2 regions of the Abyssicoccus albus genome follow, and region 2 is predicted to be linked to the other one. Evidence: predicted binding sites of a transcription regulator. Region 2 holds the regulator's gene; the other holds the start of a gene.
What was found. Region 2 encodes LexA, which represses DNA repair genes until DNA is damaged. Its sites were predicted from a motif close to CGAACATATGTTCG; they were not measured.
Positions count from the first base shown of each region.

Region 1 (16,643 bases), on a different contig from region 2:
TGCACCAGGTCCAACTGCTTTAATAAATATTAAAGCCATAATAATTTCTGGAAATACACGTATAAAACTTAATATAAATTTATTCGCTTCTGCGATATATTTATTTTGAGTAATATTGTATGCCGCTAAAAAGCCAAACGGAATGCATAAAATTGCAGAAATAAATGTACCTAAAAATGCGATTGCTAATGTTTGTAGAAGCATCCTCAAAAGATCTTCACCTTCTGGATCATATATGTAATCTAAATCCGGATTCATTAGCCCATCTAACATAGATTGCATCGTTGGGATTGCATTCTCTTTAATATTAATCTCATCAAGTCCCAATATTGCCCATAAATATATTGCAATGACTATAATCGCTATTGTAATCCACTTCAATCGTTGAGTCATTGTCACTTGAGGTTTCATATATTGATCCAAGTTCCTCATATGAAATACCTCCTCACACGCTTACTTACAAAATCAATCACCATCACGATAACAAGCGTGTATATAATTAAAGTCGTTACTTTAGGATAATCAAAGTAACCTAATGCTTGATCATAGTACAATCCTATACCACCTGCACCAACTAAACCTAAAACAGCTGCCGCTCTAATGTTTATTTCAAATGTAAATAAGACGTAGTTAAAGTATGCTGCAATAGATTGTGGAACAACACCATATGTAATCCACTTTGCCTTGTTCGCACCTACTGCAGTCATTGCTTCTAATGGTCCAGGATCTATTCCTTCCAATGATTCATAAAATAGTTTTGCAACAATACCAAATGATAAAACTGATAGCGCAAGAATCCCTGAAAACTCACCAATTCCAAAAATAGCAACAAATAAAGAGGCAAGCAATAGGTCGGGTATTGTACGGATAACATTCAATATTATTCTAATGGGTATAAATACCCAATGAGACTTGAATACATTACTCGCACATAAAAATGCAACTGGTAATGCTAAAATCGATCCTGTAGTTGTTCCTAATACAGCCATACGAATCGTATCTAACATTGGCTCTGTCACTTCTTTAAAATGGTTCATATCAGGTGGCCACATTTCAATAATTAAATTTTGCATTTCTGTAGCACCCATGACTAATGTACTGAATTGAAACTCTGTTGCACGGGCACTTAAATAAGCACAAAGTAATACAAAGAGGATAGTAAATACACTTTTATAGTTCTTCTTTCGATTCAGTTGAGACTCAATACGCTCGTTACTCATGAGAATTGTCTCCTAACGTTTCTGATGATTCAATCGAACGACCATAAATTGTTTCGAAATCTTCTTCAGATGTATTCACTTTTAGGTCATCATAGACAACTTTCCCATCTCGCATTCCTATAATTCTTTCACCGTACTCTAATGCTAAGTCGATAAAATGAAGATTAATTATAATTGTGATACCCATATCTTCGTTGATACGCTTTAAATCATTCATAACCTGCCTAGTTGTCTTAGGGTCTAATGATGCTGTCGGTTCATCCGCTAGAATAATTTTAGGCTGTTGACTTAATGCTCTCGCAATACTGACACGCTGTTGTTGACCTCCACTTAAGCTATCGGCCCGATCATGGGCTTTTTCTAATATATTCACTCTATCTAATGCTTCAAGTGCAATAATTTTATCCTTCTTCGGAAATAAACCGAGAATCATTTTCCATGTTGAATGATAGCCAACACGACCGCTTAAGACATTCTTCAAAACAGAAGATCTCTTTACTAAGTTAAATGTTTGAAATATCATGCCAATATTTCTTCTTATTTCTAAAAGCTTTTTCCCTTTCGCTTTCGTAATAGATTCACCACTAATTATAATATCACCCGAAGTGACATCATGAAGTCGGTTAATCGAGCGAAGCAAAGTAGATTTACCAGCTCCACTTAATCCGACAACAATAACAAACTCACCTTCATCAATTGATAAGTTAATATCCTTTAGACCAATATGGCCGTTAGGATATATTTTTGATACATTATGAAATTCTATCTGACTCATATTATTTCTCCTAGAAAAAGCTAACCCTTCGGTTAGCTTTTTAATTTTATATAAACACTGTAATGAACTTATTCTTTTTCTTTATTCTCTGGATCTACTTTTTTATAATAGTCACGTACTACATCAAAGTTTGAATCTTCAGATTCGATATATCCTTCATGTGAATATACATCTTTAATAATTTTTTGACCTTCTTCATCTTTACCAATGTTAATGAAAGCTTCTGTAATTTTCTTCTTCATATCATCAGATACTCCAGGGCGAACTGAAATTGTATCGTTAGGAATCTTTTCTGTTAATTTTACTATTTCAGTTTTTTCAAATACTTCTGGTGCATCTTCTTTTACAATATTACGTGCATCTTGGAATGTAACTGCAACATCTACATCATCATTCAATACTGCCATAACAGCTTGATCATGTCCTTTAACTGTTACAGGTTCCATATCTTTCAACACATCAATTCCCGCTTCTTTTAGCTCAGCAACTGGGTATACATAACCAGCAGTTGATGTAGTATCTTGAAGTGCAATTTTCTTACCTTTCATATCTTTAAGATCTTTAATGTCTGAATCTTTCTTGACGATAAATTGAGATTTATAGAAGTCTACTAATTCTTCTGTTGGTGAACCATCATCACTCACTCCATAACGTTGTGCTTGTAAAAGTACTTCAGCAGCACCTTGCTCTTTAGCAAGTGTATAAGCTGATGGAGGTAGGAAACCAACATCTACTTTTTCTGATTTCATCGCTTCAACAATTGTATTGTAGTTTGTTGATACTGATACTTCAGCATCAATACCTAATTCTTCTTTTAATAATTTTTCTAACGGCTTCGCTTTTGCTTCAAGTGTATCAGCATTTTGAGAAGGAACGAATTGAACACGTAACTTTTCAAGTTCACCTTCATCTGATTTCTTGTCTTCTCCTTCTTTTGCTGTCTCAGATGATTCTTTTGATCCACTGTCCTCAGATTTTTCAGTAGATTCATTACCACATGCAACGATTACAATAGAAATCATTGCTGCTAAAATTAACATTAAATACTTTTTCATAAAATATCCTCCTCATTAGGAATAATTTAATATGTATATCGTATCGCTTATTAAACAATACAAATTTAGTATATCATTATTAAAATGAATGAAAATATAGTAATTTTTTTAACTTAGTATCTCTGAGTAACTTCTTGTATTCGAATAATAATTTTAATTAAATTTATCTTATCCCAAATAAAAATTTCAGAGTGACCATACATGCGCGCAAAATTGATTTGCGCGCATGTATGACAAAAAAGGTCTCTAAACAAAGTGTACGTGCGCACAAAAACGATTTGCGCGCACGTACACTATTTATCATATATCAATCAGTTCGTTGACCGACAAAAACAATTTCTTGATGATCTACAACAACTTCTCCATTATCACGCTCAATAAACACTGGCTTTTCCATTCTTCTAATTGGCGTATAACCTTCTTTTTTCATTTGATTTAATACATCTTCAATCTTTTGATTTTTACCAACTTTATAGTTCTTCCGGTTCATACTGTGCTAACCTCTTTCTACGTACACCTTTCACCCAGAACCCGCCGTTAATATTTGTTGGTTCATACGTAATGATAAACGCTTTGTCATCTAACTCTTTAATCGTTGCCATTAACTTTCTTTCATATTTACGGGGCGTAAGAATCTGCATTACCGTCCGCTGACCGTCTCGTCCGTATGCAAAATAGTGTGTTACACCGTAACCTAAATTTCTTAATTGGTTCGGCATGTCAGGTTCTTTACCACTAATGGTCACATTAACGACAAGATATCCTAACGCTAACATCTCTTCAATCTTAAGCCCTACAATAATACCAACTCCGAATCCTAATGCATAAGCAATGACATTAAAGAAGTTGTCTAAATTATCTAACACAAGACCTAGCCCAATAACATAGACGAGGATTTCTAACACGCTAAATCCAGCAGCCACATATCGGTAGCCTTTCAATGTCATAATCGTTCTCATCGTTAGAAATGTAACATAAACGATATTGACGACAAAGATGATGAAAATCATCGCGATCGGATGATTCATAATTTCTTGCATATGCTTTCCACTTCTTTCTTATCATTTTGTTAAACCTTATGAAAAATAAATAATAAGCAATTATTTATGATTCGTTTTTCATCTGAGTGGGTGGAATATATCACATTTTATTTTCACTGTATATTAATTTATCTTATATTTTATATTATTTTGATTTACTGCATTTGTTCAGGTAAATGAAATCGATGATACGGAAGTACTCTTTTATGTTCTGTCTTTTTATACCATTTTTCTATTGCCTTTCTTGCTGATGGATTGATTTCTTTTCCTTCTAAATAATCATCAATCTCATCATACGTAACTCCAAGTGCTTCTTCATCTGAAATCATTGGACGCTCTTCTTCTAAATCTGCAACTGGTATTTTATGACTTAAATGATAGGGTGCATCTAAATACTGTAATATTTGTCTACCTTGCCTTTTGTTTAATCCAAATAATGGAATAATATCTGCAGCACCGTCTCCAAACTTAGTAAAAAAGCCTGTTACATTTTCAGCAGCATGGTCTGTTCCTAATACAATACCATTATGTTGTGCGGCAATCGCATATTGCACTTTCATGCGCTCTCTTGCTTTATCATTTCCTTTGGTGAAGTCTGATATTTCTACATTAGCATCCTCTAATGATTGATACGTCGCATCGACAGATGGCTTAATATTTACTGTAAACGTTTGGTCTGGTTGAATAAAGTTAATCGCATCGATAGCATCTTCAGCATCATTTTGCTCACCATAAGGTAATCTTACTGCAATAAATTGTGCTGTATAGCCTTCATTTCTTAATAATTCAGCGGCTTGTTGTGCTAATTTTCCTAGCAATGTTGAATCTTGTCCACCAGATATACCAAGGACAAAACACTTAATGAATGGGTGCGACTTAACATAATCCATCATAAATTGAACAATATGTTCTGCTTCTTCTTTCGGATCGATAGTCTTTTTTACATGAAGTAATTCAATAATTTCATCTTGCAATGTCATTTCTTGTTCACCACTTGTTTAACGTATTTACCAACATTTTTAATGATTTGATTTTTATTTTCCCAACACGCTTCGCTTAGATCGACAGGGTATTCTTCTGGGTTGCTCGGTCTCTTATATTCATCCCATAGCTCTTCTAATGAATGATTAACTCTCTCTTGAATTGCTTCAATAGATTCTTTAGCGTAACGTCGTTGTCCTGATTCCATCACGAGTTGTAATAACGGTCTTGCTGTAAAATCGTGAATAAACTTTTGCTTAAATGTATGGACCGGATGGAACAAATGAATCATCTGTTCTTCTTCTGGCTCTTCATCTGCTAATGTGATGTAATCACCTTCTGATTTACCTGTCACATTATTGATAATTCGATACACATCTTTTCGTCCTGGTGTTGACACTTTAATCGCATTGTTCGATAACTTAATCCGATCCTCCAACTGACCTTCTTCATTCTCAATCGCTGTCAATTTGTATACCGCACCGAGTGCTGGATCGTCATAGCCTGTGATCAATTTCGTTCCAATACCCCATGAATCAACTTTCGCACCTTGATGCATTAAGTCTTGAATTGTATATTCATCAAGGTCATTACTGACGATAATTTTAGTATCTGTATACCCTGCTTCGTCTAACAATTTACGTGATTCTTTAGAGAGATATGCGATATCTCCTGAATCCAATCGAATCCCATTGAAATTAATCGAATCCTTTAATTCATTAGCAACTTTAATGGCTGTTGGAACACCTGATTTTAATGTATGGAATGTATCCACTAAGAATACACATTCTTTATGACTTCTTGCGTACGCTTTAAATGCCTCATACTCGTCATTATATGCTTGCACAAATGAATGAGCGTGTGTTCCGACAGGTACTAAATCGAATCGCTTCGCCGCTTCGACATTACTCGTTCCATTAAATCCCGCGATGACACTGGCTCTTGCGCCCCACTGGGCAGCATCCATTTCATGCGCTCGTCGTGTACCGAATTCCATCAATTGTTGGTTATCCGTTGTAACTTGTTTAATTCGACTTGCTTTCGTTGCAATTAATGTTTGATAATTGACAAAGTTTAATAATGCAGTCTCTACAAGTTGTACTTCGATTAAAGGGCCTTCTACTCGTATTAGTGGTTCATTGTTAAAGCACGCTTCACCTTCTAACATTGAATAAACATCTCCACTAAATCTTAATGACTTTAATACATTTAAGAAGTCATCATCATAGTTTAATGATTTCAAATATGCGACATCTTCATCTGTTAACTGCCACTCTTGTAAATATTGGAGCACACGCTCTAATCCAACAAAAATTGCATACCCGTTATCAAATGGCATCGACCTAAAATATAAGTCAAAGACTGCACGTCGACGATGCACGCCTTCATCATAATAAGCTTTTGCCATATTAATTTGGTATAAATCTGTATGTAAAAAATGATGTGTATTGCTCATTGTTTTCGCTCCTCTGGTGGTTTTTATTTTCATCATTATTATAGCCTTATTATCACACAGTTGTGATAAAATATTAAGAGATATTGCTTTAGTAGAGGGGGCTATTTATGCACTTCAAACGTATCTTCTATATATTGTCGTTAACCGTGATCACTTCTGGATTATCACAAGGCATGTTATTACCACTCATTTCAATCATTTTTGATCAACGTGGTATTCCAGCAGAATTAAACGGCTTACATGCAACAGGTTTATACATAGGAATTTTAGTTACTTCATTATTTATAGAAATTCCATTACAACGTTTTGGTTATATGAAGTTAATCGTTTCTGGTGGATTTATTGTCACCGTATCGCTATTACTTTTCCCTTTTTTAGATAATATTTGGATATGGTTTGTCTTAAGGTTATTCATCGGTATCGGTGATAATATGTTGCACTTTGCTTCCCAAACGTGGGTTACACATATTATTCCTAAACCAAAACTCGGACGATATATTTCATTGTATGGATTATGTTTCTCTGGTGGATTCATGCTTGGGCCTTTGCTCACTCAGCTAAGTGAGATCAATCTTGCATTACCATTCATTGTATCAAGTGTTCTAACATTATTGAGTTGGATTGGTGTTGTGTTTATTGGACAGTATGCACCAGCGACAATGAATGAATATCAATCGATTAGAAGGACTTTCATTAAATTCCGTGAAACATTAAAAGTGAGTTGGATTGCCTTCTTATTTCCGATGTTATATGGCATATTAGAATCATCTTTGAGCAGTAACTTTCCAGTCTTTGCATTGCATTATGACGTTTCTATTGTATGGATTTCTTATATTATTGCGGCGTTCTCACTTGGGTCGATTATATTTCAATATCCAATTGGTACGTTAAGTGATTCTGTGAGTCGTAAATCATTAATGATTTGCTTGTTAGTTTTTGGAGCGGGTGTTGTGTTTTTAGGTGAGTTTTTCATGCATTCACCCATTTTATTATTACTACTATTTATTGTGATTGGCGCTTTATTAGGATCAATGTTTTCACTCGGTATGAGTTTTATGGCAGAGATCACACCGAAAGACATGCTTCCAAGTGGGAATTTACTATGTGGTATTGCCTTTAGTATCGGAAGCATGTTCGCACCTTACATTGGCGGGGTTGTCATCGAACAGTCCAATCATACAGTATACTTTACATTCATTTCTATACTGATCATTATTATATTGTTGTTACTACTGATTTATCCATATGAGAAAATTAAACAAATTCAATTGAAGAAGATGGAGCATGAATAAAACAATTTCATTCTAGAACAATTTTTGGTACGATTTGTATGACTTTAATTTCGAGGAGAGATACTATGACAAAACTATTAGTTTTTGGACATCAAAGTCCTGATACAGATACAATTACTTCAGCGATTGTATATTCACACTTAAAGCAATCGATTGGTGAAGAAGCAGAAGCGGTTCGTTTAGGTGAAATTAATCAAGAAACACAGTATGCATTGGATTACTTCGAGGTTGAAGCTCCAAGATTACTAGAAGATATGAAAGCTGACCATCAAGATGTTGTATTAGTCGATCATAACGAGTTTCAACAATCAGCTGTCAATATTAAAGAGTTAACAATACACGGTGTTATTGACCACCATCGTGTGTCAAACTTCGAAACTGAAGGACCACTCTATATGAGAATAGAGCCAGTTGGATGTACAGCAACTGTGCTTTACACGATTTACAAAGAACATCAAGTTGAAATCCCTCAACATATTGCAGGATTAATGTTATCAGCCATTATTTCTGATACATTATTACTTAAATCACCAACATGCACTGAGCGTGACATTGAAGTTGCCAATCAACTTGCAAAAATTGCTGACGTTGACATCAACACATACGGGTTTGAAATGTTGAAAAAAGGTGCATCAATTGACGGAATGAGTGCTGCAGATATTGTTGGAAACGATGCCAAATCATTTGAATTAAATGGTCATACTGTACGCATTGCTCAAATCAACACTGTTGACCCTGTCGAAATCTTAGCATTAAAAGATGACTTACTACAAAACATCGATGAACGTATCGAGCGTGACAATTACGACTTATATATGCTTGTCATTACAAATATTCTTGATAATGACTCAATTGTATTAACTAAAGGATTAACAGACAAAGTGGACGCTGCGTTTGACGTTAAAGTTGAAGATTCTGAGGCGCTCTTAAAAGATGTTGTATCACGTAAAAAACAAATTGTACCACCGTTAACGAACGCGTTTAACGCTTAATCTAACATTATACATTTACTAAAAAAGATAAAATATAGGACCTAATCAAAATGAGTTGATTAGGTCCTATTCATAATTCTTTAAGTAAACATTACACACACCGCTTCAGGGACGTGTACTTCATCTTCTAACTTTTGAAGCCTTCCAGTAACTTCATCACGCTTAAACGTAGTCACATTATCACTCTTTTCATGCGCGACAATTAAATATTGATCATCTTTAGTAATATTGAAGTCTCGAGGCCAATCCCCACCAGTCGATACGATATCAATCAAGTTCAACTCTGCCCCATTCACTCCAAAAATGGCGATCGATTGATGACCTCTATTCGATGCATATAAATGCTTCCCGTCATGAGACAATCGAACCGCCGCACCTTGTGAATGCCCTGTATACTCTACCGGTAATGTTGAATGACGTTCAATCATTTCAAAAGATCCTTCTCGATAACGATAAACAAGGATTTCATTCGATAGTTCTGTAAATACATAAGCAATATCCCCATTTGCATTCCAGGCGATATGTCGTGGACCTGCACCTTCTGGGACATCAAATGATTGAATAAGATTCAAATGCTCATCTTCTATCGTAAACGTCAATAGTTTATCCGCCCCTAAATCTACTCCAATAATATAACCATCTGGTGCCTCATCTAAAAAATGTGTATGCGCCGTATCTTGACGTTCATGCGGCCCATTCCCACTCACTTTATAGACATCCACTCGATCATGGATAGAACCATCTTCATTTAACTTATACAGTCTACACTCACCGTCACCATAGCTCGCTTCAAGTACATATCGTTGGTCTTTCGTCACAGCTAAATAACATCCAGAGCCACACGGATATAAACAATCATTTAACTTATTATGCGTCGATCTATCATATGCGACAATCCCTGAGTGTTCTCCTTTATAAATTGCATATATCGCCTGATCAGTATGCGCTAAATACGTTGAATTAGCTAATGAATCTACGACTTCTACCGATTCAATGATGCCTTTTTTTTCATTAAAATCAAACTGATAAAACCCTTCACCGTCTCGTTTCGTATACGTTCCAAAGTAACCTTTCATTGTCATTGGTGTACCACCTTTCCTTTATGACCATGTATTAATTGTGATTAGTTACATTATACATTCTACATATAAAATACGAAATAATAGTTGAAAAAAAGAACGTATGTTCGTATAATATACATACAGAAATGAGGTGTCTTTATGAATCATCTTGACTACCGAATGCTTCCAATTCATCAATTAAACTCTAATATTCCAAAAGGTCGAAAAATGATCAAATGGGCTCCTTTTGCAACGATGCCTGAGCTCTTTAAAAGCTTAAAACATACACAGTATGAGCAAACTAAAAAACCTCGTCCAATACTAACTGATGATAGATTAAATATTATCAATCAACAATTGGACGAGGCTATACGAACGACATCATATATCGCATTACAGTATTACCATGACGGATTCATTCATTACACAGAAATGTATATAGAATCCATCGATCGATTTGCAGAATTCATTATCGGTAGACAATTCAATCATGATGAAGTATCGTTTGTCCCATTCATAGATGTCGTTTCCATCGATGTATTACCTGCACCAGATTGATATACCGTTGCTCTTGTCAATCTTAGTGAGCATAATAGAGCAATGAAAACTAATGCCATGCCGAAATAATAAGAATAATGTATTCCTTCGGTCATAGCCATATGAACTTGCTCAGTCGTCGGTGAAGCGATTCCTTCTAACGCGCGTTCTTTACCTTTCGTCATAATCGTGACAAATATACTCACACCAAGTGCTCCAGCAATCGGCTGCATCGTATTAATAATCGCTGTACCATGCGGATACATTGACTCAGGTAGCTCATTCATCCCATTCGTATTAGCAGGCATAAGTGTTGCAGAAATGGCTAGCATTAACACCATATAAACGAGTATAAATACCCACATTGAAATGCCTGGGTGAATCGTGCTATAGAAGAACATGACAAGGAGCAACACAATCGTACCTGGTATAATCATTTTACGAGGTCCTAATTTATCAAAGATACCACCCATAACAGGTGACATTAATCCATTTAATAAAGCGCCCGGTAATAGTATAATCCCTGCTATTTTAGCACTAAATTCCATCGGTCCTTGTAAATACATCGGCATCACGATTTCAGAAGCCATCATCGCCATGACAACAATAATAAAAATGATCGTACCGTATTTGTAATTTTTATACTTAAATACTGAGAAATCCAAAATAGGTACATCTAGTTTAAATTGCCTTATGACAAATAACGCCAACATTACAAGCCCTAAAATGATGTATGCGATAAACCATGGATTAAATGACGCACCTTCTTGTTGATTCCCGATACTTGAGAATGAAAAGATAATTAAGAAAATCCCAAATGAACTTAACCCAACAGAAAGCCAATCAATCTTAGGCTTGGTCACTTCTCCAACATTCTCTAGAAATCGATAACCGAAATAAATAGCAAATAAAGTGAACGGTACAACGAGTAAAAATAAATAGCGCCAGCCAAACAAATCTACAATAACACCTGATAATGTTGGACCTAGCGCTGGCGCAAACATGATCACCATTCCAAAGAAGCCCATCACACGGCCACGCACACTCGGTTCATAAATGAGTAGCATCGTATTCATTACAACAGGTATTAATAAACCTGTCCCAACGGCCTGAATCATTCGACCTGTTAGTAACATTGGAAAGTTAACGCTTAATCCAGCAATTAATGTTCCAAGTGTAAAGATAGATAACACACCGATAAATAATTGTCGTGTTGTAAACCATTGGATAATCAACGCAGATAAAGGCATCACAACACCCATCACGAGCATAAATCCAGTTGCCATCCATTGAACCGTTGGTGCGGAAATATTAAATACATCCATCAACTCAACGAGTGCGATGTTTAGTAAAGTTTCATTTAAAATCGCAAAAAACGCACCAATCAATAAACTGATCGTAATCATTTTGCGATTTACACTTTGTTTCTCAATCATCAAGACAACACACCTTTTACATTAAAATTGTATTACAGATTTTCAAATTATATATTAATTAACTGATTGAACACAATATTAATGCTCGTATCTCTCAATGATTTGTAACAATTTCTTTTTAAACATATTTTTATCTTGAGTTGTTAACTTCTTAGGCCCCTTTATGCGGGATTTTTGATGTTGACGTCTGATTTTCGCACTTTCATATCGTTGGATTAATAATCGATCTATATTATCATGATCAATTATTAATCCCGTATGATGTACAACAATTACATTTTTATTAAGTAAAAGAGAAGCTAAACCATAGTCTTGAGTAATCACGATATCGTGCATTAAACTATTTTTGACGATTTCAAAATCGACCGCATCAGGTCCATCATCAACGTATTTCATCGTGACAAATGAAGGATACTCTGACGTTGTATAGTGATGATAACTTCTTACAATCGTCACTACACAATTACGATATTGAGCACAATCGATTACTTCTGAAATCACCGGACACGCATCACCATCCACAATAATATTCATACAATAACCCCTTTCACAAAATAAAATAAGGTTATCTAGAGATAACCTTATTGAATAACACATCTGTATCGATTAATTATTTTTTTCTTCCTTACTTTCTTCTTTACTTTCTTCTTTAGTCGATGAATCTTTAGGTTCTTCCGGTGAACTTTCTTGATCTTTCATCAATTGTTCTTTTGATTTTGCATTCTTCGCTTTATCAGGAATTTCAATTGAACCAACTTCTCCATGATTTGAATATTTAATATCACTTTTCGAAGTAAGTTTTACTGATTCCTCACCTTGTTTAACTGTTAGCTTTGAATCCGTATTAGCAGATTCCAACATAAACTCATCATTAATAACATATTTCACTTCTCCATTAACATCCTCAATATTCTCCATAGCAGAATCAACCATAGATTTCATACCACTATTTACACTATCCAGCATCTTTTTGAAGTCTTCTTTATTATCAAATTTAACAGTAACCTCATACTTACCATCAACTTCCTTTATGTCTCCATCTTTCAAATATTCACTTGCTTCCACAACTTCTTCATAAGTTTGAACATCGGTAATACCTTTAGGTAAATTTGAATCGTCAGTAATGTCGATGAAATTACCACCTTCGATTTCAGCAACTAATTTATCATCAAAAGTAAGTAACTTCAATTGTTGTCCTTGCATTTCTAAAGTAGTTATAGAATTCTTTTCTTTACCAACTTCAGTATTCATCTTTGTAACAAACTCTTCTTCGCCAGAAATTGTTGTCGTAGTCACTTCTGTCGTATAACTATCGACAGCTGCAGACTTCTCTTTAATTTTTTCATAAATTGCCTTTGCATCTTTGATTTTTTCTTTGTCATCAGATGAACTCTCTTTGTCATCATCTTTTTCTTTTTCATCAGCATCTTCTTCATTTGAATTTTTTTCAGAATCACTTGATGCTTCATTTTTATTAATAGATTCTTCTGTCGATTGCTCAGTTGTGTTTTCAGAAGTTTCTTTCGACTCGTTTGATTCATTACTACATGATGCTAACATGATCGCTGATATGGATAATATAAATAATTTTTTCATGTTGAGAACTCCTTTTAGTTATAATTAATTTAAATTGAATTGTTTTCAATAGTGTAACGAGTGCACGCAATAAATTCAAATATTTCATCAATCAATAAGAAATTAAGTCAAAATGATTCAATCACTATTTATTGAATCATTTTCAATACATTCTCTTAACATTAAAAATTAATATCCAAAATATAAGTAAATTAGTCAACTAAGCCTTTAGATTTTAAGAATTCTTCTGATACAGTTGATGCATCTTCACCTTCAATGCCAACTCTATAGTTCATTGCTTGCATTTCTTCTTGTGTAATTTTACCCGCTAATTGATTTAATGCTTCTTTTATTTCAGGATTGTCTTTAATAAAATTTTCTTTAAATAATGGTGCGCCTTGATATGGTGGGAATAATTTCTGATCATCTTCTAACACAACCATATTATATTTCTTTAACTCACCATCTGTTGCATATGCATCAATCAAGTCAATATCTCCACTTTCAATCGCTTGATATCGAATTTTAGGTTCCATCGTATTTACTTCTTCAAAGTTCAAGTTGTATTCCTTTTGAATTCCTTTATAGCCATCTTCTCTATCGTTGAATTCTAATGTGAATCCTACTTTTATTTCATCTTCTACTTTTTTCAAGTCAGATATTGTTTTTAGTTCATGTTTTTTAGCATATTCTTTTTTTACTGCCAGCGCATACGTATTATTGAACTTCATCGGTTTTAGCATTGTCATACCATACTCTTCTTGAAGTGCGTTATTTGCTTGCTCATAAACAGCTTGTTCATCATTTGATGTAGGTGTCTCTTCGGTAAACGTCGCAAGAACGGTTCCAGTAAATTCTAAATACCCATCAATATCATCATTTTGAAGTGCCTTAAACAAGAAGCTTGTCTTACCTAAACCAGGCTTCACTTCAACATTATAATCTGTTTTTTCTTCGATTAATTGCTTGTACATTGATGTAATAATTTCTGGTTCTGCACCGAGTTTCCCTGCTATGACAACGTCTTTATCTTTATTAAAGGCAAACATGATTAACATCGTCAATGCGATAATGACAATAAAACTTAACAATGCAATCATCATTGTCTTGAACGATCGATGTTGTAACCATCTTAAAATTAAATCAAACACAATCGCAAGTACTGCTGCGGGAATTGCACCAAGTAAAATGAGACTTGTATCATTACGGTCAATTCCAAGCAATATTAAATCACCAAGTCCACCTGCTCCAATAAGTGCAGCAAGTGTTGCTGTTCCAATAATTAATACCATACTGGTACGAATACCTGCCATCACAACAGGCATTGCAAGGGGTAATTCAACTTGCAATAATCTTCTTCGGTTATTCATTCCGATACCACGTGCTGCCTCAATTAATGAAGGATCTACTTCTTTAATACCTGTATATGTATTTCGAAGTATAGGTAGCAATGCATAAATAACTAACGCTATGATTGCAGGAACTTTACCAATCCCAAACAATGGAATCATCAAACCTAATATTGCAAGAGAAGGAATTGTCTGCATAATCGCAGTAATGTTAATGACGATTTCAGCAATGGATTTAAATTTCGTTAGTATAATCCCTATTGGAACAGCAATCAATACAGCAATAAATAGTGAAATTAAGGATAATTGCATATGCTCAACTAATGTATTCCATAATGTATCTTGACGTTCAATAAAGGTTGACCATAATTCCATCATGATTTACCACCTCCATTTAAGCCATTTTGAGCTAGAAATTCAATCATACTTGACGTTGTAACATAACCAACTAGTTGCTCTTCATCATTGACTACAAATATTTTTTCGTTATTTGTTAAATGTTTCAATAAATGATCTAATGGTTCATTGATATTAACAACCATATACTCATTAGATTTAGAACCATAATTATTAATATCCTCTTTTAACTCTACTGGTACCATAATATCTTTAGCCGTATGTATTGAATGCTTAGTTCCAATAAATTGTCTAACAAATTCACTTGCTGGTTGATTCACTAATTCATCTGGCGTTCCAATTTGTTCAATTGCACCATTTTTCAATATACAAATTCTATCAGCAAGTTTCATGGCTTCATCCATATCATGAGTAACAAATATAATTGTTTTTTTTATTTTCGCTTGTAAATCTAATAAATCTTGTTGTAATGATTCTCGACTAATTGGATCAAGTGCACTAAATGGTTCATCCATCAAAATGACGGGTGGATCAGCAGCTAGAGCTCGACATACACCGATTCTTTGCTTCTGCCCGCCAGATAATTCATCAGGATAACGATTCATATATTGTTTACCTTCTAAGCCGACCATCTCAAGTAATGATTCTACCCGGTCATTGATTCTTTTTTTATCCCAACCTAACATCATTGGAACTTGAGCGATATTGTCACGTACAGTCATATGTGGGAATAATGCAATCTGTTGCAGTACATATCCAATGTCAAATCGCATTTTATTTATATTATAATCTGATAACGGTTTATCTTTGAAATAAATATAACCCGATGTCAACGGAATTAATCGATTGATCATCTTAAGTGTAGTTGTTTTACCACAACCAGACGGACCAACGAGTACAAAGAATTCTCCTTCTTCAACATTAAAAGATAGCCCATCCACTGCAACTTTATCTCCATATTTTTTTGTTACATTGCTAAATTTAATCATCAAAAGCTCACCTCATATACTCATTCAACCACATCTAAATATTGATTACTATTAATGGATACTTAATTTATGTATAGTTTTCTAATCATTTATAATTTCTATATATAACCTTTATAAGTATTCCCTATTTGAAAATAATTAACCTTTATATATAAACATACAGATTTTAACTACTATCCAAAAGTTGAACTTTTAGAAGCCATTTAAAATCTGTATGTTTTATCTAATATTTTATATTTCGATAACTTTGCTTTAATGTTAAATTATAATTGTACAACACTCATCTTAGGTCCTAGTGGCTCGAAATGAATACGATTCATATCGACATCAAGTTGTTGTAATAGATCTAACATTGTTTCCATAAATGATGGTGATCCGCACATATACACTTGAGTTGTATCGTTAACGTATTGTGCTAACTGTTCTTTCGATAAGTGACCGTCTACTTCAGAATAGACAATATTTTCATTGAAGTTTTCTATTTCACCTTTTAATGACTCCACTTTTTCTTTAAATGGATGTTGTGAT
Region 1 is NZ_RKRK01000004.1:67,964-84,606, forward strand. Features, by position in the region: gene phnE (phosphonate ABC transporter, permease protein PhnE) at 1-432, opposite strand, end outside; gene phnE (phosphonate ABC transporter, permease protein PhnE) at 429-1,220, opposite strand; gene phnC (phosphonate ABC transporter ATP-binding protein) at 1,213-1,995, opposite strand; gene EDD62_RS07440 (phosphate/phosphite/phosphonate ABC transporter substrate-binding protein) at 2,064-3,050, opposite strand; gene EDD62_RS07445 (NETI motif-containing protein) at 3,358-3,540, opposite strand; gene EDD62_RS07450 (DUF2179 domain-containing protein) at 3,521-4,090, opposite strand; gene nadE (ammonia-dependent NAD(+) synthetase) at 4,246-5,070, opposite strand; gene EDD62_RS07460 (nicotinate phosphoribosyltransferase) at 5,067-6,527, opposite strand; gene EDD62_RS07465 (MFS transporter) at 6,635-7,819, shown strand; gene EDD62_RS07470 (manganese-dependent inorganic pyrophosphatase) at 7,885-8,811, shown strand; gene EDD62_RS07475 (lactonase family protein) at 8,892-9,893, opposite strand; gene EDD62_RS07480 (YolD-like family protein) at 10,032-10,430, shown strand; gene EDD62_RS07485 (MDR family MFS transporter) at 10,361-11,845, opposite strand; gene EDD62_RS07490 (YaiI/YqxD family protein) at 11,924-12,379, opposite strand; gene EDD62_RS07495 (DUF6612 family protein) at 12,452-13,441, opposite strand; gene EDD62_RS07500 (ABC transporter permease/substrate-binding protein) at 13,633-15,147, opposite strand; gene EDD62_RS07505 (ABC transporter ATP-binding protein) at 15,144-16,115, opposite strand; gene EDD62_RS07510 (globin domain-containing protein) at 16,379-16,643, opposite strand, start outside.
Region 1: the regulator LexA is predicted to act here: its motif matches at 9,987-10,000, upstream of EDD62_RS07480 (YolD-like family protein).

Region 2 (16,643 bases):
TTTATAACAATGAAACGATAAATCAAAAAAATTTGATATGTTATTGACTTTAATTCATATTGATAATATTCTAAATAGCGTATGAATGAACTCGTTCTAAAAGTAAATGAAATAACAATTAAATAAAAATAAAGGATAAAAGGAGACTATTATGACAATATTAGCGATTATTATATTTCTAGCCACATTAACTTTCGTCATCTGGCAACCGAAAGGTCTTGATATTGGGATTACTGCTGTTGTCGGTGCCTTAATTGCATTAGTCACGGGCGTTGTTGACTTTAGTGATGTCATTGAAGTGACAGATATTGTTTGGAATGCGACATTAACATTTATCGCTGTCATTATCATTTCACTCATTCTAGATGAAATCGGATTTTTTGAATGGGCAGCGCGGCATATGGTTCACGCTTCAAATGGAAATGGTGTTAAAATGTTCGTCTATATTTCTATCCTCGGTTCACTCGTCGCTGCTTTTTTTGCAAATGACGGTGCTGCACTGATTTTGACACCGATTGTATTAGCAATGGTTCGTAATTTAAAATTCGAAGAACGTCTAGTGTTCCCATTCGTCATTGCTAGTGGTTTTATCGCGGATACGACTTCATTACCGCTCGTAGTGAGTAACTTAGTTAATATCGTATCTGCAGATTATTTTGATATTGGATTTGTCGAATACTTTTTGAGAATGATTATTCCTAATATCTTCTCACTCATTGCAAGTATTATTGTATTGTATTTATATTTTAAAAAATCAATACCAAAATCCTTCGATGACTCAATGCTCGAATCACCTCAAAGTGCCATAAAAGATGAGAAAATGTTCAAAATTTCTTGGATCGTTATTGCTGTTTTACTCATTGGTTATTTAACAAGTGAATTTATACAAATACCGGTATCATTTATTGCGATGATCATTGCAATCATTTTCTTATTACTTGCAAGACAATCGCACGCGGTCAATACAACATCTGTCATGAAAGGCGCACCTTGGAATATTGTCTTCTTCTCAATCGGAATGTACTTAGTAGTCTATGGCTTAAAAAATGTTGGAATTACCGATTTATTGGCACAAACAATCAATGCAATCACTCAATATGGACTATTCCCAAGTATTGTCGGGATGGGATTCATTGCAGCAATATTATCTTCAATCATGAATAACATGCCAACGGTGTTAATTGACGCCATTGCCATTGGACAATCAAACGCTATCGGACCCATTAAAGAAGGTTTAATCTATGCAAATGTCATCGGATCAGACTTAGGACCGAAAATTACACCGATTGGATCTCTTGCGACATTGTTATGGTTACACGTATTAAGTCAAAAAGGTATGAAAATCTCATGGGGCACATATTTTAAAACTGGTATTGTCATCACAATTCCTGTTTTATTTGCGACATTAGTTGGTCTATATTTAACGTTTATAATCCTTTAAAACTTAAATGATGCTTAGAGATATTACTTATCAATAATTATTAATATGATTAAAATGAAAAAGCGCACAACGATTATTTCTTTAATCGTTGTGCGCTTTTAATGATTAGCATTAATAATACCATTTATAAAATGATGATTAATTGTTAATTTGTACTCACAAAATCAATAGATGCTTTGTCAGAATCTGTTGAATCATGATGTTCTACTTCATCCTCATGATTTTCGACACGATGTTCGTATGAATCTTGTTTAGTTTCATCTTCTAAATCACGATCATAACTTTCATTATTATTTTGCTGAGCTAATTGTATATCTTGTTCGCTAATCTGTTCTATCGCTTGATCGTGACCAAATACTGTATGACGTGCTTCTTCTGATGTTGAAATTGTATAAGATAAACCTATTGTTATAAGGAATGAAAAGAAAATAAGTAACCCTTTAATGTCTTGTTTCATATTAAATTACCTCCAGAACATTTGTTTGTAATTCAATATTAACAGAACACCCGTTTGTAGTCAACAATAAAACGAACAAACTTTCGTGTTTTTAATTGATGATAGCGAACGCTTATGCTATTATAAATATATAGATAGAGGTAGTTTTGATTAATATCTCGTTTATTTAAAAATTTACTTTAACTATTCATTATTTTCATTATTATTTTTTTCAAAATACAAAATTTAAACACAATTAAAATTAAACACAATTAAAATTAAACACAATTAAAAAGATGAGGAGATTAATTATGCAAGAATTAACAAAAAGACAACAAGAGATATACGACTTCGTCAAACAATACACACTAGATAAAGGATATCCACCAAGCGTTAGAGAAATTGGTGAAGCTGTTGGTCTGGCATCGAGTTCAACAGTACATGGTCACTTAGCAAGACTTGAAGATAAAGGCTACATTCGACGTGATCCTACAAAGCCTCGTGCGATAGAAATTATGCAACAAGATGAACCGATGCCATTCGATAATATCGTTCAAGTCCCTGTGATCGGAACGGTTACTGCAGGTGTTCCAATTACTGCAATCGAGAACATTGAAGAATATTTCCCATTACCAGAACATTTTATGAGCAATCATAATGGTGAAATTTTTATTCTTAATGTTATTGGGGATAGTATGATTAATATTGGAATTCATGACGGAGACCAAGTCATCGTCAGAAAACAAAACATCGCTGAAAATGGTGATATCATTGTTGCTTTAACGGATGACAGCGAAGCGACTGTTAAGACATTCTATAAAGAAAAGAATCAAATTAGATTACAACCAGAGAACGACACAATGGAAGCAATGTATTTCGATCATATTGAAGTATTAGGTAAGGTTGTTGGTTTATTTAGAACGTATTAAAGTTTAGGTAAAATGTTTTGGAGATAAAAAAGTAGCGATAAAATTTGATAATCATCAAATTTTATCGCTATTTCTTTATGTTATTAATTTAAATTAAGTTCACGAACGTGTTTTCTTATATTTTGAAATTAACTTAAAAGCAGTAATACCATCCACTTTGGATATGGCTTATTTACTTCTCGTAATCAGAGTATTTTAGATTTACTCTGATTACAGTTAATAATTCAAAGTTATTATTTATTTCACTTCTAAAATAGGGACTGTCGATGCAATGACTTGATTACGTACGACAACACTCATGACATCTTCATCCTGTATATATTGTTGTACTTCATCAATTGGAATCCATTGATATCCACCACTTGGTGCTTCAAATTCTTGACGAATTCTTGTATTGAATAAATATTCAATATGTCTTGTTTGCTTTCTAAAGAAAAATCCTTTCTTTTGTACTTCTTTCTCAAAAATACATACAAGACCATTCAGCTTAGCTTCGCCATTAATCGACCTCAAAAATTGATTCGCCGCTTGTTCGATAGGATAATGTTCATCATATGTCACATAGGGTAAATGATATTCATACTTCCTCCAAATTGCAGCTCGGTCCATTTGTTGATGCTTGATCAATAGATGATCATTATATTGAATGTATAGAGCAACTGTGTGATTTACTGCCATATAAAAACTCCTTGTACAAATTCATTGTTTACATTATACACTTTATTTATACTCAGTTCTACTTTGTTCGCCACGCTTTACTTCGATAATTCGGTTTTCTTCATCCATAAATGCAATCATCGGTGCATGTTCGCTAAGTTCATTTGAATCAATCATTGCATAACTAATAATTATGATGATATCTCCTTTTTGGACACAGCGTGCAGCGGCTCCATTCAAACAGATGTCACGTTGTCCGCGTTCACCTGGTATGACATATGTCTCAATTCTCGCTCCGTTATTATTATTGACTATTTGTACTTTTTCATTTGGAACGAGTCCAACTTCATCAAGTATATCTTGATCAATTGTAATACTCCCGATATAATCTAAATTCGATTCAGTCACCCGTGCTCTATGGATTTTACTATTCATTACCGTTCTGAACATAATACACCTCTTGGTTTACATAATAATATTATCTATTAATCTAGCTTTATCATACTTTACTGCGATTGCAATGACAATGGATTCATCCGTCGATTCAATCGTATCTATATGTTTTAATGTTGGATATGTCAATATATCTAGTGCATCTAATTGACCTAAACTTTCACACTGAATACGTTTTTCTATATATTCTTTCACTCGATTTACATCTGTAGTGCCTTCTTTGATGAGCTGCTTTGCACCGGTTAATGTGTTATATAAAATTGGTGCATTTTTTAATTCGTCTTCAGATAAATACACATTACGTGAGCTTTCTGCTAACCCTTGTGCATTGCGAACAATATCAACACCAATGATTTCTATGTTCATATGAAAGTCATTGGCCATCGTTTGTATAATCGCCAATTGTTGTGCATCTTTTTTACCAAAGCATGCTACATCTGGTTGAACGATATTGAATAATTTATTAACGACTGTCACAACACCATTAAAGTGGCCTGGTCTAACAGGACCGTCCATCACTGTATTTTGATGACCTACATTCAGTTGAATCGATGTTGATTCTTCAAGTGGATACATGACGTCATCCGTTGGTGCGAAGATATAATCAGCAATCCCATCGATTAATGCCGCATCTTGATCAAGTTGCCTTGGATAATCTTCGAAGTCTTCGTTCGGTCCAAATTGCGTTGGATTAACATAAATTGAGACGACAACGATATCTGACTGTTCACGTGCCGTTTTGATCAATTGTTTATGTCCTTCGTGTAATGCACCCATCGTTGGTACAAACCCGATGCGCTGTTGATTTAATCGGTGTGTATTTAATGATTCTCTTAAGACCTCAATCGAATGAATCACTTTCGCCATCATTTTTCCTCCCAAACTTTAACTTTATACGTCGTATCCTCATTTGGAAATGTACGATCCTTCACTTCTGATCTAAACTGAGATAATGCTGTTTGAATTGATTCATTTAAGTTTAAGTATGGTTTCACAAACTTCGGATAACGATGAATGCCATATTGTAATATATCATGATACACAAGCACTTGACCATCGGTATGTGATCCTGCGCCGATACCGATTGTTGGTACATTTAACTCACCAGTTACACGCTTCGCTAAATCGCTTGGAATGGCTTCTAAAACGAGCATTACAATACCACTCTCTTGTAACGCTTTAGCCTCTTGAATTAAATTCAACGCAGCTTCTTCAGTCTTTGCTTGTACCGCATATCCTGTAATACCGAATGATTGAGGTGTGAGTCCAATATGACCAACAATCGGAACACCAAAATCAGTCAATCGTTCAATAGCCTCTAAAGTGATTGGATGGGCTCCTTCAATTTTCAATGCTTGTGCATTGGATTGTTTATATAATTCCATCCCGTTTCTTACTGTATCATCGACAGAGACACCGACCGTTGAAAAAGGCATATCAACGACTGTAAACGTATCTTTTGCGCCTCTTTTCACTGCTTTTGTATGATGAATCATATCATCCATTGAGACTTGAATCGTTGAATCAAGCCCAAGCACAGTTGTTGCCACAGAATCACCGACTAAAATCATGTCAATTCCACTTTCTTCAACCGTCTTAGCACTTGGATAATCATATGCTGTAACCATTGTTATTGGAATATGATTTTCATACTGTTCTAATAGTTGTTTTAAGTTCATAGTGAACCCCTCTCTTTTTTGTCTATATAAGTTATTGTATAATATTATCATTCAATATAAAACATCAATATAAAGGATGATGATTCTTGGCAAATATTGCATTAATAGGACTTGGGGCAATAGGAAGTATCATTGCTCGATCCATCGAACGAAGTCAACATACGGGTTACTATTTCGCGACGACACCTCGACAAAGCTTATCGATTAAATATGAGAACAGTTTAAATGAAACGTATTCAATTGATAGCTATACATTACAAGATAAACAGATTGAGACAATTTTTAATCAAGTAGATCTTGTCATTATTGCTACGAAAGCAACTTCAAATCATACAATTTTAAAAAAGATTACACCATACTTAAATCAAGATACACCGATACTATTCGCACAAAATGGGATGGGTCAAACTGAGCAATATAATCAAAGTGTTCCATCAGTAGTTTACATATCTGGAGAACAATTAGACGATAAATCAGTCATTCATTTCCAAGATCAAATGTTAATATTACCGAATACTGAGCACAGCCAAATAATATATGACCTATTGAATTCTGATGATTTAACGATTGTATTAAGTGAAAGATTTACACGTCACCATTGGAAAAAAATTCTTGTTAACCTTGGGATCAATTCTATCACGGCAATCACGATGAGCACGTGTCATATCGTCCATTCACAATATGCAGTAGAATGGTTAACAGAGATCATTCGTGAAGGACAATCAGTCTGTCCAATTGACGAATTAAAAACAGATAATTTTCGTCATGAGCTCATTCAGTTGTATCAATCATATTCTAAAGAAATGGGCACTTCAATGTATTATGATTTGTTGAACGAAAAACAAACAGAAGTCGAATTCATCCAAGGTTATTTATTACGTTACGCAAAGTCAAAAAAGATTGATACACCATATATTCAGTCTGCATACTCACTCATCAAAGCGAAAGATTCAATCAATCAACAACTCGTTTCTTCAAAAAATGTAGCAGTTGGCGATAGCCGTAATATCCAATAGGCTCGTACTTTTCAAACCCTTTATGCAAAAATGTTTGATAAGCCGTTTTATTTAATTTATTCGTCGTCATAACAATATATTTTTTACCTTTATTACGGGCTACTTGTTCTATCGCATTTAAAACATGCTTGAAATATCCTTGCCCTTGATGCTTTGAATCAATCGACAATCCCCTAATATATATCGCCTCATCCGCATTGGATAATGACTCGGTATAATCACTCGCCTCTACAAACATAAAAAAGCCAATCACCTGTTGTTGATCATATAATACAACAGGTGTTGCATCATGAAACAACGGATTATTGACCATATAATAAGGATGACCACTAAATACCATTTGTTTAAATGATAGCGAATATTCCTTGAATAATTCACGACTGTCTTTATCATGATCTAACCATTGAACTTTCATTACATCACCTCTCGTTGATTTTTGAATCAAATACAAAAATTTAATTATTTTATATTTAACTTTATAGACATTTAGTTCCTTTTATATAGGTTTTAAAATAACATAATATAAACTGTTAATACGTAACCATCATAAAACACCTCATATTGAAAGTACAATATGAGGTGTTATTTAAACTATTTAATTCGTATGAAGTGATCAAAAAGATTCAAATTTTTTAATCAAAATTAATATTGACTTAAATACTGTTCTCTTTCCCATTCAGAAACGCTAGTTCTATACATATCCCACTCGATATTTTTAGACCCTAAAAATTGCTTATAAATATGAGGTCCTAAAGCATCTTGGATCACCTTATCTTCACGTAACGCTTTTAGCGCTGTATATAAAGTAGATGGTAAATCCTCTACACCTTCCGCTTCACGTTGTTCACGGTTCATGTCATAAATATTTTCATCAACAGGTTTTGTTGCTTCTTTCTTATTGCGAATACCATCAAGCCCTGCTTCTAAAATTGTTGCTAGCGCCATATAAGGATTTGCTGCTGGGTCTACTGAACGCACTTCGACACGCGTCGATAATCCTCTTGAAGAGGGAATGCGAATTAATGGTGACCTATTTTGTGCACTCCATGCAATATAACAAGGTGCTTCATATCCTGGTACTAAACGTTTATATGAATTTACTAATGGATTACAGATAGACGTGAATCCTCTCGCATGCTCTTGAATTCCTGCGATAAAATGATAAGCATCATCGCTTAATTCTAACTCACCATCTGGATTAAAGAATGCGTTCTCGCCGTCTTTAAATAATGACACGTTAAAGTGCATTCCATTCCCACTAATACCTTCTAACGGCTTTGGCATAAACGTTGCGTGTAAATTGTGCTTACGCGCGATTGTTTTAACAACTAATTTAAATGTTTGAATGTTATCACACGCAGTGATTGCATCCGCATATTTGAAGTCAATTTCATGTTGACCACTTGCCACTTCGTGGTGACTTGCTTCAACTTCAAATCCCATGTCTTCAAGTTCTAATACAATATCACGACGACAGTTTTCACCTAAATCTGTCGGTGCTAAATCGAAGTAACCACCATCATCATTTAACTCTAATGTTGGTTTACCTTTTTCATCTAATTTGAATAAGAAGAATTCAGGCTCAGGCCCAAGGTTGAAATCAGTATACCCCATATCTTTCATACGATTTAATACACGTTTTAAGTTAGAACGAGGATCACCTTCAAATGGCGTACCATCTGGTTTATAAATATCACAAATTAAACGCGCAACTTTACCTTTACCCGTTGTCCATGGAAAGATTACCCATGTATTTAAATCCGGATATAGTTTCATATCTGATTCTTCAATACGTACGAACCCTTCAATTGATGATCCATCAAACATCATTTCATTATCTAATGCTTTATCCAATTGGCTAATTGGAATTTCAACATTTTTGATCGTCCCTAAAATATCAGTAAATTGTAATCTTAAATAACGAACGTTTTCTTCTTCAGCGAAGCGTTTAATATCTTCTTTAGTATAATTTCTTTTGTTAGACATACTGTCTCTCCTCCAGTTAATAATCAAATTAATCGTTTAACAATCACTAGCATCACGAAAACAAAGTAACAGGTTGAGTGTAAAATATAAGATGAAAGTAAAGCATTAAACGATATAAAGAGTTATGTAGCTTTTGAAATTATTTCTTTTGCTTATAGAAACGAGATAAATCCCCTCTCGTTAAAGGTATTTCCCTACTTTCACCAGATAAAACCTTTTTAATATAATTCGTACTAAAATCTTCTTCAATATATTGTGGAGACGTTTCATCAGCACTCTTTTGTGCCGATCGATTAAGACGATCAAGTTCTTCTTTAATCTTCTTCATATTGAACCCTTTTTCAATGAGTAGCTTCACTTGACCAATGAGCTCAACATCATGAATTGAATACAATCGCTGTCCACCTTCTGATCTAGACGGACTAATCAATTCATTTGCTTCGTAGTATCTAATCTGTCTGGCTGATAAATGCGTTAATTGATTTACAATTTTCATCGTCAAAACGGGCATATCTTTATCTATCATCAAAGAAGTCCTCTCACAACAATATTAAATAAAATAACATTGAATCGTTAACGTTAAATAAATAAATTGTTAAAATATATTTATAAATCGTTAAATCAATTCATTATTATTTTTTTGATTAAAATTATTTAAATGATTCAAACAACTTAATCTACATTCATTTTAAAACGAAATATATATAAAAACAAATCCATGTCAGGAAAGTTGACATAGATTTGTTTTAATTATGTTTAGAGGTTACATAATGCTTTCTTAGATTTATTTTTTAAACTGTTAATCTTATAAGTATCGATCTTTATTGAAGCATAATTGTTAATTTTAAACTGATTTAGTCAGGTTATACCAAATATATTAGATTGATATAATGAATTTTTACTCATTATCTTATTTTGTTATACCGTTCAATTAATCTCATGACAAATAATTCAACATGCTCAAACGTCAATCCACCTTGAATATAAGCGATATAAGGTGATTTAATCGGTGCATCTGCACTCAGTTCAATACTAGATCCTTGGGTGAATGTTCCGGCAGCCATAATCACTTCACTTGAGTATCCCGGTAGTTCAGATGGTACCGGTGTGACATGGGAATTGACAGGTGAATATCTTTGGACATATTGGCAAAATTCAATTAAACGTTCTTTATCATTGAATTCAATTGCTTGAACGATATCAGTTCTCTCTGCATTAGGTTTAGGATAACTCACATATCCATATTGCTCCATAATATATGCAATTAATATCGCTCCTTTTAGACTATTTTTAACAACTGAAGGCGCTAGAAATAAGCCTAAATACATATCTTTCAATTGATTTAAACTTGCACCAACTTCTTTTCCAATACCTGGTGAAATAAATGTTTCTGAAATTCTTTGAATCAAAGATTCTCGACCAACAATATATCCACCCATCTCCGCAATACCTGCACCTAGATTCTTGATCAATGAACCTGCCACAATGTCTGCACCTACATCTGTAGGTTCCTGTTCTTCAACGAACTCTCCATAACAATTATCAACAAAAATGATTACATCAGGATATTGTGATTTAATTCTTTGAATACACGCTTCAATCTCTTTTATTGTAATTGAAGGTCTACTGCTATATCCTCTAGACCGTTGAATCGCAATCACCTTCGTCGATGAATTGATTGAATGAATCACCTTCTCAACATCTATTTTATCGTTCAATAAATCGATAGATTGATAGTTCATACCACGCTGAATAAATGAAACTTCAGAATGTCCACTAATTCCAATCACTTCATGCAATGTATCATACGGATCTCCTGTAATATACATCAGCTCATCACCATAATTTAATAGGCCATTTAACGCGGTATATATCGCGTGAGTACCTGATACAAGACTGTATCGTACAAATGCATCTTCAGCATTAAATATTTCTGCATAAATTGACTCCAATTTGTCACGACCGATATCATCGTAGCCATAACCTGAGGTCCCATTAAGATCTGATTCACTCAATTGATGTGCATTAAATGCATCAAGTACTTTTTCTTTATTCTTTAATGCAACTCTGTCGATTGCTTCATATTGATTATTAAGCATATCATTTGCTTGTTTAAGTTGTTTGTATACTCGCTCATTCATTGTAATCACCATTTCTATATCTTTCTATTTCTTTTGATCTCTGTCTATTTAACACGATAATCTCTATATAGGTTTATATCATTCTATCGTACAGTTCAAGTCCATTGATTTAATAATGATTTATTACTTATATAACCATTAATGACGTATCGTTCTTTCACTTCATCTATATCAATTGATTCAATAATTGTTTGCTGTTTTAATGTATACAATGTATTACTATCATGTATTGGAATGATCACCGTATATGATTCATACAGCCCTCTTAAAACGTCTAAAATTTTATCTTTAACAACTTTACCATCATCTAATTGACTGCTGACAGAAATTGTAGGGGCTTGGAATGAAGAGATATCACGTTCAATCACATCACTCTTATTCATGATGACGATACGTTCAATCTCATCATCTGGCATAATCTTCCCAATGATTTCTGTAACAGTATCATAATGTTCCATATATGCATCATCACTACTATCAATCACAATTAATAAGATATCAGAGTCCATCGCTTCTTCTAAAGTTGATTTAAATGCCTCTACTAACTCAGTCGGTAATTCACGTATAAATCCAACCGTATCAATTAATTTCATTGAAAAACCATGTTCATTGAGTTGAACATCACGTTTCAGTGTATCTAATGTCGCAAAAAGCAAATCATCTTCGTAAGTCATTGCTTGCGTTAACACGTTGAACCATGATGACTTCCCGGCATTCGTATAGCCGACTAAAGCAACTTTAGGCGCACTTTGTCGGTTATCTTTTTCACGCCTTCTCATACGCATTGTTTCTAATCGACTTAACTTGCGTTTTAATTCATTCATTCTTGAACGAATGTGACGTTGATCTTGCTCTAACTTAGTTTCACCAGGTCCTCTTGCACCAATCCCCCCTGCTTGCCTAGACAGACTTTTTCCATGACCTGAAAGTCTAGGGAGGAGATAACTTAATTGTGCTAGTTCTACTTGTATCTTACCTTCATTTGACTCCGCTCGACTCGCAAAGATATCTAAAATTAATTGTGTACGGTCAATAATTTTAATATCAATCAATTGATCAATGTAATTTAACTCACTAGCACTGATAGAATCATTCACTAATACGATATCAATTGCAGTATCATTTGAATCATCAAGATTATATTGATCAATGAACGCTTTCACTTCTTCTAGTTTACCAACACCCATATATTTAGGACCACGAAGGCGCTCTTGAGTGAATGTTTTCACAACTTCTATGTTGGCACTATTTAACAGACTCGTTGCTTCTTCAATTAATGCTTCATCGCTGACAGATGTCTTTTTAGAATTTTTCTTTTTATTTTCAGGATCTATTCTTTGAAGAATAATCGCATGTTGCTTTGTATCTCTGCTTTTGTTTGGATTATGTTCCAATGTATCAAATCCTTTTTTTAGTTATGATATAGTCTATTATATTATTTATTAAACAAATAAAGAAAACAATGCCTCAACAAGAAGCATTGTCACATCAATAAGGTTATTTAATTAATAAATTTAAAGTTCATAATAAATAGTTCTAAACATTAAAATTGATAATATTACTCAACACAAATAAAATTTTTCACTTAACAATTTTACTTCACAAATGTTGAAATTGCATGCTTATAAATCAAATGTTCCTGATTGTCTGCTTTTAGCAAGATCACATACTTATCAAAATCGATAATTTCACCCTTCATTTGATAGCCATTTAATAAAAATACAGTAACTAAAGTTTTTGATGTTTTGAAGTCATTTAAAAATTTATCTTGCAAATCAACATTAGCCATTTTAGTATTCTCCTTTTTTGAACTTTTCTATACTTTCTTGTATAAGTTTATTATACAAGATTTCATCAAATGGGTCCAACCACATGACAGAGAATTGGTTATGAAAATACGTTAATTGCCTTTTAGCAAATTTCCGTGTGTTTTGTTTAATTTGATTAATTATGGATTGCTTTAATTCAATCAGAACATTATTAAGCATGAAATTATCTGTTACGATTTTATTTATATAGTGATTTGATTGACTTGATAAATTGGATTTATACAATTTACTCGATAAACCTGAAATTGATTGTTCTATTATGCCATCTTCTTCAATACACTTAATGAAAGGTGTCCATTCTTTATATCCAATCGCTTGAAAGCTCGTTGAATTTTTATATTGATCATATAAACTATATACCTCACTGAATAATCCATCATTAATCATTATATCGATTCGTCGATTAATTCTATCATACAATACATCTCGGTCGGTATTTAGACCAATAAGAAGCGGTTTATAACGATCATTTAAAACTGTTTGTTTCGTTGCATTCGTAATGGATTCACCGTGAATTGTCATGTATTCTATCGCACGTATCACACGCTTCCTGTTATTTGGGTGTATCGTTTGAGCTGCTTCAAAATCGATTGACTTTAATTGTTCAAATAATTCAGCATTAGAAAGAGCAGCGAGTTGTTGTCTAATTTGTTCTTTAAGCACTTCATCTTCATCTTGCTTTAAAGGGAAAGTGTATAACAAACTCTTCATGTACAAACCTGTCCCACCAACGATGATAGGAACCTTCCCCTTTGAATGAATTAAATCAATATAATGTTCAGCTTTCTGTTGAAAAATCGCGACATTATAAGTTTCATCCGGCATATATTCATCAATTAAATAATGAGCAATACCCTCGCGTTCTGCTACGGTCGGTTTTGCCGTCCCGATGTCCATATATTTATAAATTTGATATGCATCAGCATTGATAATTTCACCGTTCAACGTTTTTGCAAGACGAATACTTAGCTCCGTTTTACCGACAGCTGTTGGACCTATGATACAAATGATTGGTATTGAATCAGATTGTTCATGTGTCTCCTTATGTTGATCATGGTGCACATCATTTTCACTTTTTAACTGATCTTTTGTATTATTTGTATTATTATAAACACGATTAAAGTTTAAATTGCTCATTTAACCACTCTTTCAAATATATTGAACATATTTATTACTTTAAAATAAATTTTTATACTTTTAGAATATATACTTTAATTAGTTATTCTTTATACTTAACTTGTTTCTTTTTCATTTAATCAACTTATCATTAATCCACTGCCTAATATTATCATAAACTTGTACTTTATTCTGCTCAAATAATACTTCATGTCGACTCTTAGAATACAATTGAACAAATACTTCTTCTAATCCAGCTTGTTTCATTCGTTCAGCTAATAATCTAATGGATTGTCCACGATGTGCAAATGTATCACCTTTTCCTGCAATGAACAATACAGGTTTTCGTTTATCCATTTGATTAATATTTTCTAATTGACTTGCTTCATACATGGCACTTTCAATAACATCTAAAGATTTAGTTGACATGTTATATCCAAAATGAGGGTCATCGTTTAATGGCTTCGTCATATTACGACTAGAGTTCAACCAACTATGACGATCAAATTCATGAAAGTACGGTATATTATAAGTTAAGAAGTTTAATCGATTGATCATTGGGTGAAATTGTTTATTTGAAAAATACTGTACACCTTTTAGGATCGATTGATTTAAACTGTGTGATAACCCATCGACGTGCGACGTTCCGACAAAAATATAGCCGTTATATAAGTTAGGATGTTGTATCGCGACGTTCCTCGCAATAATACTTCCCATAGAATGACCCATCAATACAGTTGGCAAGTCATTCGGAATAATTTCATCATACATCGTAATACAATCATCGATTAATTCATCGATATGATTAAAATGCCCTTGTGTTCTATGCTCAAAATTGTATCCAGACCCTCGGTGATGGTGAAGATAAACATTTATTCGATGGGCATTGAACCATTCACACATTTCATGATAACGCCCGATATGTTCACTCATTCCATGTAAGAAATGGATAGCGCATACTGCACTATCCACTTCGTATTTTTGATATTCAAGTCTTTGTCCGTCTGATGTAAACGTTGTTTCAACCAAGTGTTCCGTTTTATTAAATTGATTCATTTAACATCCCTCGTTGCATGTTTTGCTTCTTGGATAGCTTTATTTAACTCCTCAGTATAGATTTCAGTTTTTACGTTATCCCAATTGAGTAAATGTTTCATCGCATCAATCACTTTACGTTTATAACGTTCAACATATTCAATATCAAAGAATAATGTACCCGTTCTTCTAATAAAGAAGTCTACTGGTTTATTAATCATTTCATGCTGAATGCTATATACAACTTGAGCATAGACCGAACTTGGTAATCCAAATGAATCTTCATTGCTGACGGAATGAGCAATTCTGAACAATTCATCCACGTTAGAACCGTATAGCCTAGTTAAATATTCGCCCTCTTCTTCCGTTAATTTAAAGTCTTTAGCTTGAGCTTTCTTCTCTTCGATAAATTGTTCTAAACGATCACTTCCGCCGATATCACCACCAGAAATTGGTGTTTTCTTAGTGTTACACTTTTTAAATTTAAGTTGTTGTTCTTCTCTTAGCCTTTTTGCTAATAAGTCAACGATCTCTTCAGCCATATGACGATATCCTGTCAATTTACCACCAGCAATCGTGAGTAGACCACTATCACCTTCCCAAATCTCATCTTTACGAGAGATTTCAGATGGATCTTTACCTTCTTCAAGGATTAATGGTCTAATCCCTGCCCAACTTGACTCAATATCTGCATCAGTAATTTCAACTGAAGGGAACATATATTTAATTGCATTCATTAAATAATCTCTATCTTCTTGAGTCACCTTCGGCGAAGCTTTGTCGTATTCAAAGAATGTATCTGTCGTTCCTACATACGCTTTACCATTTCTAGGGATTGCAAAAATCATTCGTCCATCTTTTTCAGTATCAAAATAGACTGCTTGTTTTAATGGGAAGACTGATTCATCAAAGACAATATGAACACCTTTCGTCAATCTTAAATTTTTATTATTTTTTGAGTAATCAGCGTCACGTACTTCATCAACCCAAGGTCCAGTCGCATTGATTACTTTGTGTGCTGTCATATGAAATGTTTGATTATTTAACATATCTTGAACTTTAATGCCTGTAATTTTTTTATTTTGGTCATAAATAAATTCAGTGGATTTTGCATAGTTCAAAATATCTGCACCAAATTCACTCGCCTTTTTCATCACTTCAATCGTAAGTCTAGCATCATCTGTCTTATATTCAACATAATGGCCACCACCTTTTAGACCTTGCTGCTTCACTAGTGGCTCCATCTCTACAGTTTCTTCTTTATTTAACATGACACGACGTTCACTTTTCTTTACACCTGCCAAAAAGTCATAAACAGTTAACCCAAGCATCGTCGAGAACTTCCCGAAAGTACCGCCTTTATGCATTGGAAGAAGCATTCTTTCTGGCGTAGTCACATGTGGACCATTTTCATATACAATTGCTCTTTCTTTACCTGTTTCACTAACTACTTTAATTTGAAATTGCTTTAAGTATCTTAAACCACCATGGACAAGTTTCGTTGATCTTGATGAAGTACCTGCTGCAAAGTCTTGCATTTCAATCAAAGCAACTTTCATCCCTCTTTGAGCAGCATCCAAAGCAATCCCCGCACCTGTAATACCACCACCAACAATGATTACATCATAATGTGTACTGGCCATCTTTTCTTTACGGGTTGTTCTATCAATTGCCGTTAAACTCATTTAAACTTCCTCCTTATAGTGTTCATCGTTATACATAAAACTAATTATTTATTATTCGGTTTAAATTTCTGTGTCGCTTCAACCGCTGAAACCCATCCACTATATAATTTTTCTCTTTGTTCGTTATCCATATTAGACTCAAATGTTTTTTCTATTTCTGTTTTTTGCTTAATTTGTTCAACATCTTCATAATATCCAACAGCAAGTCCCGCTAAATATGCGGCACCTAACGCCGTTGCT
Region 2 is NZ_RKRK01000002.1:557,341-573,983, reverse strand. Features, by position in the region: gene arsB (arsenite efflux transporter membrane subunit ArsB) at 152-1,441, shown strand; gene EDD62_RS02735 (hypothetical protein) at 1,587-1,898, opposite strand; gene lexA (transcriptional repressor LexA) at 2,189-2,806, shown strand; gene EDD62_RS02725 (hypothetical protein) at 3,044-3,484, opposite strand; gene panD (aspartate 1-decarboxylase) at 3,527-3,913, opposite strand; gene panC (pantoate--beta-alanine ligase) at 3,929-4,783, opposite strand; gene panB (3-methyl-2-oxobutanoate hydroxymethyltransferase) at 4,783-5,595, opposite strand; gene EDD62_RS02705 (2-dehydropantoate 2-reductase) at 5,682-6,611, shown strand; gene EDD62_RS02700 (GNAT family N-acetyltransferase) at 6,550-7,026, opposite strand; gene glnA (type I glutamate--ammonia ligase) at 7,254-8,597, opposite strand; gene EDD62_RS02690 (MerR family transcriptional regulator) at 8,737-9,123, opposite strand; gene EDD62_RS02685 (methionine gamma-lyase family protein) at 9,503-10,738, opposite strand; gene hflX (GTPase HflX) at 10,834-12,132, opposite strand; gene hfq (RNA chaperone Hfq) at 12,333-12,527, opposite strand; gene miaA (tRNA (adenosine(37)-N6)-dimethylallyltransferase MiaA) at 12,529-13,704, opposite strand; gene EDD62_RS02665 (alpha/beta hydrolase) at 13,816-14,739, opposite strand; gene EDD62_RS02660 (glycerol-3-phosphate dehydrogenase/oxidase) at 14,736-16,403, opposite strand; gene glpK (glycerol kinase GlpK) at 16,448-16,643, opposite strand, start outside.